DNA from 2 places in the Anabaena sp. UHCC 0253 genome. Region 2 is predicted to be linked to the other one. Evidence: predicted binding sites of a transcription regulator. Region 2 holds the regulator's gene; the other holds the start of a gene.

What was found. Region 2 encodes HrcA, which represses chaperone genes, less so after heat shock. Its sites were predicted from a motif close to TTAGCACTCNNGANTCNNGAGTGCTAA; they were not measured.
Region 1: a site for HrcA is predicted at 1,074-1,100, ahead of groL (chaperonin GroEL). Genes of this name have one in related genera too.

The regions. Positions count from the first base shown of each region.
Region 1 covers NZ_VILD01000010.1:116,418-121,251, reverse strand. The annotation lists gene FJR38_RS23430 (MraY family glycosyltransferase) at 1-969, opposite strand, end outside; gene groL (chaperonin GroEL) at 1,133-2,830, shown strand; gene corA (magnesium/cobalt transporter CorA) at 2,966-4,117, shown strand.
Region 2 covers NZ_VILD01000005.1:254,937-259,770, reverse strand. The annotation lists gene FJR38_RS29175 (M23 family metallopeptidase) at 1-432, opposite strand, end outside; gene FJR38_RS15420 (AEC family transporter) at 572-1,537, opposite strand; gene FJR38_RS15415 (hypothetical protein) at 1,650-1,991, shown strand; gene FJR38_RS15410 (DUF2834 domain-containing protein) at 1,988-2,623, opposite strand; gene hrcA (heat-inducible transcriptional repressor HrcA) at 2,628-3,704, opposite strand; gene FJR38_RS15400 (rhodanese-like domain-containing protein) at 4,137-4,496, opposite strand; gene FJR38_RS15395 (DUF3352 domain-containing protein) at 4,527-4,834, shown strand, end outside.

The DNA.
Region 1 (4,834 bases), on a different contig from region 2:
ATTGCAAAGTAAAGTAATCGTCCATAGGGTAAAAGCTGCATGACGTTGTGATAATCCCCAAGCCAACAAGCGATGGTGCAGGTGGTCTTTCCCTGGTGTACTCAGAGGGTTTTTTCCAGCCATGAGCCGACGCACAAATACCTGAGTAGTATCAATCACCGGTAACAACAAAAATAAAACTGTGGGGATTAGGGCATAAACTGTATTTTGTTGGAGTTTGCCTAAGATGCTGGTGGCTGCTAACACATAGCCAAAAAAGTATGCACCAGCATCACCCATAATGATGTGTGAAGGGTGAAAATTATGGCGTAAAAATCCTAGTGCTGCACCTCCCAAAGCGGCTAAAACTAAAGTTGCCGCCGCACGATTATCAAATTGGGCAGAAACTGCTAATAAACTGATAGCGGTAATAAAGCTGATTCCACCAGCTAAACCATCCATCCCATCCATCAGGTTGATAGCATTTGTAATCCCTACCACCCATAGGACTGTAAATGCCATAGAAAGGAAAGAATCAATGGGTGTACCAAAGGCAAATTTGATGCTAATACCATTACCAACAAGTAAAAGTGCTGTTGTTACCTGCGCCCATAAACGCACCGATGGAGGTAAGCCAAATTGGTCATCAATAAAGCCAACTAGGACTAGTATTGAACCTCCTAATAAAATTGTTAATACCTGAGCCAAAACACCTTGCAGTTCAATAGGTCGCAAGAGACTAGCTAGTACCATAGCCGCAATTACTCCTGCATAGATGGCTAAACCCCCAGCATTAGGTAATGGTTCTTGGTTCAGTCGGCGGGCGTTTGGTTGATCTGCCCAACCTACTTCTAAGGCAAATTTGCGAATTGTGGGAATTAAATGCCAGGTGACAACCAAGGCTAATAGAAATGTAAATACTACTGCTAACCAGCCGGGTCCGCTCGGTTCAGCAATCCCAAGGGATTTAAGGGAGTTTTCTAAGTTCATCTGCTCCCAAGATAATCATTAGTTTTATAGTCAAACATAAGTATCAACTGTTAATATTAGTCAATTTTGAGATTTTGGTTGTTATTCTAAATTTTGGCAAGAGATTAGCACTCTTTGTCAGTGAGTGCTAAATTGTCTAATGGAAGCAATAGAGAAATAAAACATGGCTAAAGTTATTGCATTTAATGAAGAATCACGGCGTGCTTTAGAGAAGGGAATTAACGCCCTAGCAGATGCGGTGAAAATTACTTTGGGTCCGAGAGGTCGGAATGTTCTATTAGAAAAAAAATTTGGTATTCCCCAAATTGTTAATGATGGTATCACTGTTGCCAAAGAAATTGAATTAGAAGATCCTCTAGAAAATACTGGTGCTAGACTTATTCAGGAAGTAGCATCAAAAACTAAAGATATAGCTGGCGATGGAACTACCACTGCCACAGTTCTAGCACAAGCCTTGATTAAAGAAGGTTTAAAGAATGTTGCTGCTGGGACAAATCCCATTAGCTTAAAACGGGGTATTGACAAAACCGTTGAGGCGCTGGTACAGGAAATTGCCAGGATAGCTAAACCAGTCGAAGGAAGTGCGATCGCTCAAGTGGCTACAGTTTCGGCTGGTAACGATGAAGAAGTCGGACAAATGCTGGCACTGGCCATGGAAAAAGTGACTAAAGACGGTGTAATTACCGTTGAAGAATCTAAATCCCTGACTACTGAACTAGAAGTAGTTGAAGGTATGCAGATTGATAGAGGTTATATTTCTCCCTACTTCATCACCAACAACGAACGGATGACAGTAGAGTTTGAAAATGCTCGGATTCTGATTACCGATAAAAAAATCAGCAGTATTCAAGATTTAGTACCTATCTTGGAAAAAGTTGCCCGTTTAGGTCAACCTTTGCTGATTATTGCTGAAGATGTAGATGGTGATGCTTTAGCGACTTTAGTAGTAAATAAGGCTCGTGGTGTATTGGCTATAGCTGCGATTAAAGCTCCTGGTTTTGGCGATCGCCGTAAAGCTATGTTAGAAGATATTGCCATTCTCACCGATGGACAAATGATTTCTGAAGAAATCGGTTTGAGCCTAGATACCGCTACTTTGGAAATGTTGGGAACTGCTGAGAAAATCAACATTGACAAGGAAAATACCACCATTGTGGCTGGTAGTGTTGCTAAACCAGAAATTCAAACCCGGATTGCTCAAATTCGTAAACAGTTAGCCGAAACTGATTCCGATTATGATACAGAAAAACTGCAAGAACGCATTGCTAAGTTAGCTGGTGGTATTGCAGTAATCAAAGTCGGTGCAGCTACAGAAACCGAACTAAAAGATCGAAAACTGCGGATTGAAGACGCACTCAACGCTACCAAGGCAGCAGTAGAAGAAGGCATTGTTCCTGGTGGTGGTACAACCTTGATTCATCTATCTATGCAGGTGGAAGCAATTAAACAAAGCCTCACCGCTGAAGAAAGAATTGGCGCTAATATTGTCCAACAAGCTTTAGAAGCACCCCTCCGTCAAATCGCAGACAACGCTGGGGCAGAAGGTTCTGTAATTGTGTCGAAAGTTCGGGAAACTGACTTAAATATCGGCTATAACGCAGCTACAGGCGAATTTGAAGACTTAATTGCTGCGGGTATTATCGATCCCGCCAAAGTAGTTCGTTCCGCTTTACAAAATGCTGCTTCTATTGCTGGCATGGTATTAACCACCGAAGCAATTATTGCTGAAAAGCCTGAAAAACAATCCGCTATGCCTGATGGTGGCATGGGTGGTATGGGCGGTATGGGTGGTATGGGTGGTATGGGTGGTATGGGTGGTATGGGCGGCATGGGCGGCATGGGCGGCATGGGTATGTTCTAATTTGTCACTCACCCAAATCCTTAATTTTTAATAATCTCTAGTTTGTCTTGGTAACAGGACAAACTTTTTTATATGCGTTAAAATTCTGATGACTAATACCATTTCTTTTCCGTAACTACGATAAATCAAATATTTATGGTTAAAAAAATCCGCCGTTTACCTAGAGTTATCAATCAGTCTTATGGTAAAGAATTTTATCATGAACCAGGAACTCCACCGGGAATGATAATTGTTGATGAAAATGCTGAAAAGCCGATCATTTTCTTAATGGACTATAACCGAACTGATTTCATTCATAAACAAATAAGTTATCCAGAAGAATGTAGTAATTATTTGAATACAGAATCTGTTTCTTGGGTAGATGTTCAAGGTTTAGGTAGCAAAGATATTTTACAGCGTTTAGGTCAATCCTTTGATTTACATCCTCTAGTTTTAGAAGATATTGTCAATATGGTAGAACGTCCGAAAATCGAAGATTATGAAGATCAATTAGTGATCATTGCTCACATGGTTGTGCCTAATCAAAATAATGGGAGTTATTATAGTGAACAAGTTAGTTTGGTATTAGGTAAACATTATGTATTAACAGTCCAAGAAGAACCTGAACATGATTGTTTTGATGGAGTCAGGATGAGAATTAATAAAGGTAAAGGAATCATCCGTAGACAAGGAAGTGATTATTTAGCTTATTCTTTATTAGATGCAATTATTGATGGATTTTTCCCGGTTTTAGAACTTTATGGCGAACGTATTAATGATTTAGAAGAGGAAGTTATTGTTAACCCAACTCAGAAAACTTTACAGAAGATTTATAAAATTAGGAGAGAGTTATTGCAACTTCGTCGAGCAATTTGGCCTCAAAGAGATGCTATAAATTCTTTAATTAGAGATGGTAGTGAATTAATTAGTGATGATGTGAGAGTTTATCTAAGGGACTGTTATGATCATGCAGTACAAGTCATGGATATAGTGGAAACATACCGAGAATTAGTATCTGGATTAATGGATGTATATTTATCAGCGATTAGTAATAAAATGAATGAGATTATGAAACTCCTAACTGTGGTTTCTTCTATTTTTATTCCTTTGACTTTTATCGCTGGGGTATACGGAATGAATTTCAATACTGAAAAATCACCCCTGAATATGCCTGAATTAAATTGGTATTGGGGCTATCCGTTATGTTTAGGAGTTATGGCGTTAGTGGCTATAAGTCTGATATTCTTTTTTTGGCGACGTGGTTGGTTGAATAATTCTGTGAATTTCCAAAAAGATTTTCACCGCTAGAGATGTTTCGCAAAACACCTCTAAATTGTGAATGTATTTAAACAACGGGGGTAGCTGTGAATATAAACCACAGGAATAGTGCTAAAACCACTACACCGATTTTAACGAGTAAATGGGTGTAACCATGCGGGATAATAAAATCTTGGGTTGTCATATTCCACCTCTACTTACAGAGGAATTATTTTCTGTAAATTCTATTTGCTTATATTTCTATTATCGCCTAAAAATTATTTTCAGAGCTATTTAGTAAAGTTTTGTTAAAATTTTGTAGCTTTATTTAACATTAGCTTGTCGTTAATATTCTACAGGACTTACGCAAAATCATGAAGAAATGAACCGCAGAGGACGCAGAGAAATAAGAATTTCAGAGAGTTATTGCGTAAGTCCTGTCTATTTACTATTGCTATATGATTAATTTATTCTAAGTAGGTAGGTGGGAAAACTTATAACTATGTCATTGCGAGTGGAACGCAGCAATCCCAAGAGTTTTGGATAATTTACAGTTCGTTACATAGTTGGGTTGATTAGCATCTACCTACTTAGTATATTGTTTCTTAGTTTAATTTGAAAACAGGAATGGTTTAACAGATAAAATCATCCGTTCTAACTCAGGTTTATTATGTATGAGAAGATGATGTTCCCATAATTTATGATTATTTTCCACACAATCTGTAGCGAGAGATTCTCCAATAGTCTCAAAATTTTTTTGAATATCTC
Region 2 (4,834 bases):
CTGTAGGGTTTTAAATTCTGCTACTCGCTTGAGTTCATACTCTGTAGCTCTAACTCCGGCTTTCCCTGGTGGTAAGTTAATGCGTTGGACGGGAAATTTGCGATCGCGCACGTACACAGCCAGGTTTCGTTGTTGCGATCCTGCTTCCGCGACAGTAACTTTTCTGACTCCAGGCTTTTCTAAAGGAGTTGTGGGAATCAAAGAACGGTATTGACGAGGTGCAACTTCAAAGACTGGATATGTTTCTTCCCCAACTTTCACCGTAGGATTACTAGTTTTTTCTTGGTTATCTGACTCAATTATTACCGAAATAGTATCTCCCAGTTGAGGATTTTTAGGTATGATCTGCACCTCTAAAGCCTCTGCTGGTAAGCCTAAAGCAATGGGAACAGCGGCAATTATTCCTATGAACATTTTAGCACTGTTGATCATCCCAACAGACGGCCATTGATGTAGCGGATTAATAGCGTTAGTTATGGTCATCATAAGCTTTTAAAGAAATCTTTTGCTGCTGTTAATCAACAGACCAGTTTATGGCAAGAAGTGTTTCCTGTCAGCATGGAAGTCTATCTCACCCAAACCAGATTAACCAGAAGGGTAGTGCTAAAAATAATCCCACGAAAGTCAAAGCAATGCTACTTGATAACAAGTTCCGATCTAAATCATAAACTTCCGCTAAAATCAGTACCGAAAGCCCGGTGGGTGTGCCTGACATTAGTACCAATACTAAACGCTGTTCCCCAATTATACCAAAGTAAGTTGCAGCTAATCCTACCAGTAAAGGTACAATCACAACTTTAAGAACACTGGCAATTAAAGCAATATCCAAATTTTTATATTCTTTTATTGTTCCTAGTCGCAAACCAACCAGCAATAAAGCTAAGGCAATTACTACCCAAACAGCTTGTTCTAAACCCGACTCAATCACCGCAGGTAATTCCACAAACTGAGTATTTAAGCCAATGAAAAATGTCCACAAACTGGGAACAGTGGCTATATCTCGTAATTGTATCCACCAATGATTTTCGGTTTCTCTCTTGCCAAAATAACTGGCAATTAAGACGGCAATTCCATAAGTACCAAAAACGTTATTTGTAACGCTGAATAATACTGCCCAATCAGTATTTTCCGGGCTGGTTAGCACTTGTGTCAGTGTCAATCCCACAAACCCTGTATTTCCTAAAATTGCTGCCAAAATAAAACTGCCTAAAGTCGCTTTTTGCGAAGAGTCTGATATGTCTAGACTTTCTGGTTCTGGCTTGGTTTTAGCACTCATGAACCATTGCCACAACCACCAAATTAATAATGCTAAAGTCAGACTCAATAGGACAATCCCTACTCCTATTCCCGGTATTAATCCACCAATAGAAGAATTAGTATGACGCGCTAATACTAGCAGTTGTAGTGGCACGCCCACCCAGTATAGTGACTGACCTAGTAATGTAGCTAAATTATCAGAGGTGAACCGAGAGAAGAATAATCCTAACCCTATCCAGATAAATAGAGGAGTGTAGGCTTGAAATAGGGTTTCAATCATGTTAAAAACTTTTGCAGGAGTTAATGTATAATAATTATAAGAATTAAAAGACGATTACCTACAATCCACGTTAAGATTGTACTTGTCTATAAACTTGTTAATCAGGGTAATTATGAAATTTTTGCTGAGAATTGCCGGTTTTGGGTTGCTGATTCTAGGAATCTACTTGGTGGGGCAAAATATCTTTTTTACCACCAACGTTTATCCTTACTGGTGGCGGGGAATTTCTGCTGATATTTCGGTGTTATCACTGACATTAGGTGTACTCATGCTGGTTTTCTTCCCCAGAAGTATGAAAAATCTGGGATTGATTGCTGTCTTTGTTGGTATTATTGCGGTATTTATTAGTAGTCGCGCTATTCTCAGTCCTACAAGTTTATGGCAATTTTTCCTATCATTAATTTGTATTGCTTCTGGCTATAAAATGTTCACAACTGGATATTTACCTTTTTAATTTTCTATATCTACAGGTGGACGTACACACAAATATATCAAAGCTCCAAATAAAGGAATTGTAAATAGCCAAAATAACGGATTATCTTTCCAACCCCGTCGCGTCATATCATCTCCTAACAATGTGGGAAATAATAAACTCAAGATGACACAATCTAAACTCATGACATGAATAAATCGGCTATTTTGCCATTGTTGGACGAAATTATCCCAGTCTCCTTGCAAACTGGATATGAATAAAATCGTCGCAGCTAAAGTTAATAAAATTCCCAAGATACGAGAATCTAGGATTTTGAGAAATAAATTTTTTTCACCAACAAATTTTTGATTAGATTCTCTTAAAGCCAAATATGGTAAAAGTGCAAATGCACCTAAAGCAAATGAAGCACTAGCAAAAGGCCAAGCGGGAATTTTTTGACCTCTCCCATCAAAAAAAACTACCGCACTATATACAAAAGGCCAGATTCCCATGATATTAAATAACGATATAATCAGGGGATTAATTCCTTGCCAATTTGCTGTAGACAAATTTTTGATTAATTCAAAAGTTTCAGGTTGTTGGGGAGGAGCAAATAAAAAGGCATAGGAAACAAATCCCAGCCATAATAGACCAAAAGTGATTTTTCTCATCATGAATTTAGCTAAATGCTTCTGAGAGGTAATCTGCTGCTGCTGCGACTACAGCGATCGCACTCTCATAGTTTAACCGAGTTGGACCCAAAACCCCCACACTTCCCACTGGCACAGAACCCCGACGATAAACAGCAGAAATCAAAGTACAAGTACGAATAGGTTCAAGAGGATTTTCTGTACCAATCCGTACAGTTACTTTAGACTTATTCTGATCATCCATTTCTGCTTCTTCACAAATTAAATGCCACAGTTGGTCTTGTTCCTCTTCCAACAATTGCATAATTGTCTGTACCTGCTGTACCTGAGAAAACTCTGGCTGTCGTAAAACCTCTCCTATTCCCCGCACCATGATTTGTGTCGTTGTCGGTGCAAGGGCGCGATGAGTCAATTCTACCAAAGAACTTTTCAAGAATTCTCCATAACTTTGAAACTCTTGATCCAATTCAGTCCAGTCAAGATAACCTAATTCTAATAAACTCTGTCCTCGTAGGTGACTATTCAAGAAGTTAGAAACAATCTGCAATTGATGATCAATTACCTCTGATTCAGGTTTACTGTCTGAATTCGGTGTAAATAAATCCATCACCTTAGAATGTGTCTCGTAACTATCCGTCACCACAATCAACATAATCCGTCCTGTTTCAATTTGGATTAATTGCAAATGTCTTAATTTTGCTGTTGTGGCTTGCGGCATAGTAATCAAGGTAATACAACCGCTTAATGTTGCTAAAATTTGAGCAGCACCTTGTAATAAAGCCTCTAAACTCCAATCTTCCCAATGCAGACGTTGTTGTAATGCTACTTCTACCTCTTTAGCTAAAGTCTCTGAAGGTGTAATTAGTTGATCAACATAAATACGATAACCCGAATCAGAAGGAACTCTCCCCGCAGAAGTATGTGGTTGATAAAGTAACCCGGATTTTTCCAAAGCCCCCATCACATTGCGAATAGTAGCAGAGCTAATACCTAAATCAAACCCATCAATTAGAGCTTTAGAACCTACAGGTTCGGCTGTCGCAATATAATGGCGTACAGTTGCCCAAAGTATATTTTGTTGGCGATTAGTCAGGTGGACTTGCATAAGTGATTTTTTTTACTGAAGGCAAATCTTAATCAAAAGCTGAAAAACCCTGTGGTTTTCACTACAAAATTCCAAAAAAGAATTAATTATTAATTAATGTAAGATAGCAAATTATATACTTATATTGTATTAACTAAACACAAAATTTACCTTCAGATGATATTTGCTGTATTCTTTATTACTCCTTGGCTGAAAACAAAAAAGCGGACTAATTTCTAGCTTTTTCCGTATTATCGCATAGTTTACCAATATAAGCTGTAATTCTAGCTACAAAATTTTATTCTCTATTCGTCAAGCTGCTGACTATTAATTAACAATTGATAATTGACAATTAATGATTATCTCTCCATATTTTCCTATATCTTTACTCTGGAAAAAAAGAGATTTTAACCCAAATTAACCAATTATCAATTGTCAATTATTCATTTTTCTCTAATATTGCGGCACTGAAGGGTCAACTAAGATAGAGTAAGCAGAAATACCTCCCGTAATATTTTTGACATCTGTAAATCCCTGAGTAACTAACCACTGACACATCTGAGCAGAGCGGATGCCATGATGACAGAGAACAAAAGTTTCTGCATGGGGATCAAAGCGAGTCGGAACTTGCTCACTCCATTGCTCATATTCACTCAAAGGCAGATTGACAAAACCATCTATTTGTGATATTGCAATTTCCTGGGGTTCACGCACATCTATTAACTGAATTTTTTCTTGATCACTAGCAAGACGTTTTGCTAGTTCTTCAACGCTAATTTGAGAAAAGGGTTGGCTAAATGATGTATCTGTCATGCAGTTTTTCTAAAAAATCCTATACTATTCATGTTGGCAGAAAAGATGGAAAATAATATAAATATAAATAATGTGAACAGTCAACACTCAGAAGAAAAAAGGATTAGAGTTGGTTTCCTTGTAGCTGGTGTCATCACGCTGCTACTGATTGGACTGGCTGGAGTTTATTGGTTTTCGGGAAAAAGTCCAACTAGTCTTATGGTTCGGAACTCTCAACCTGGTGCAGCTATATTTGTCTCCAAGTCGTCTCCAGCAATGGTGTCACTGTTGGTAAATCCCGATGCTTTACAGTCGCTAGTACCGAAAGGAGAATTTTCTCAACTGAAAACAAGTCTATT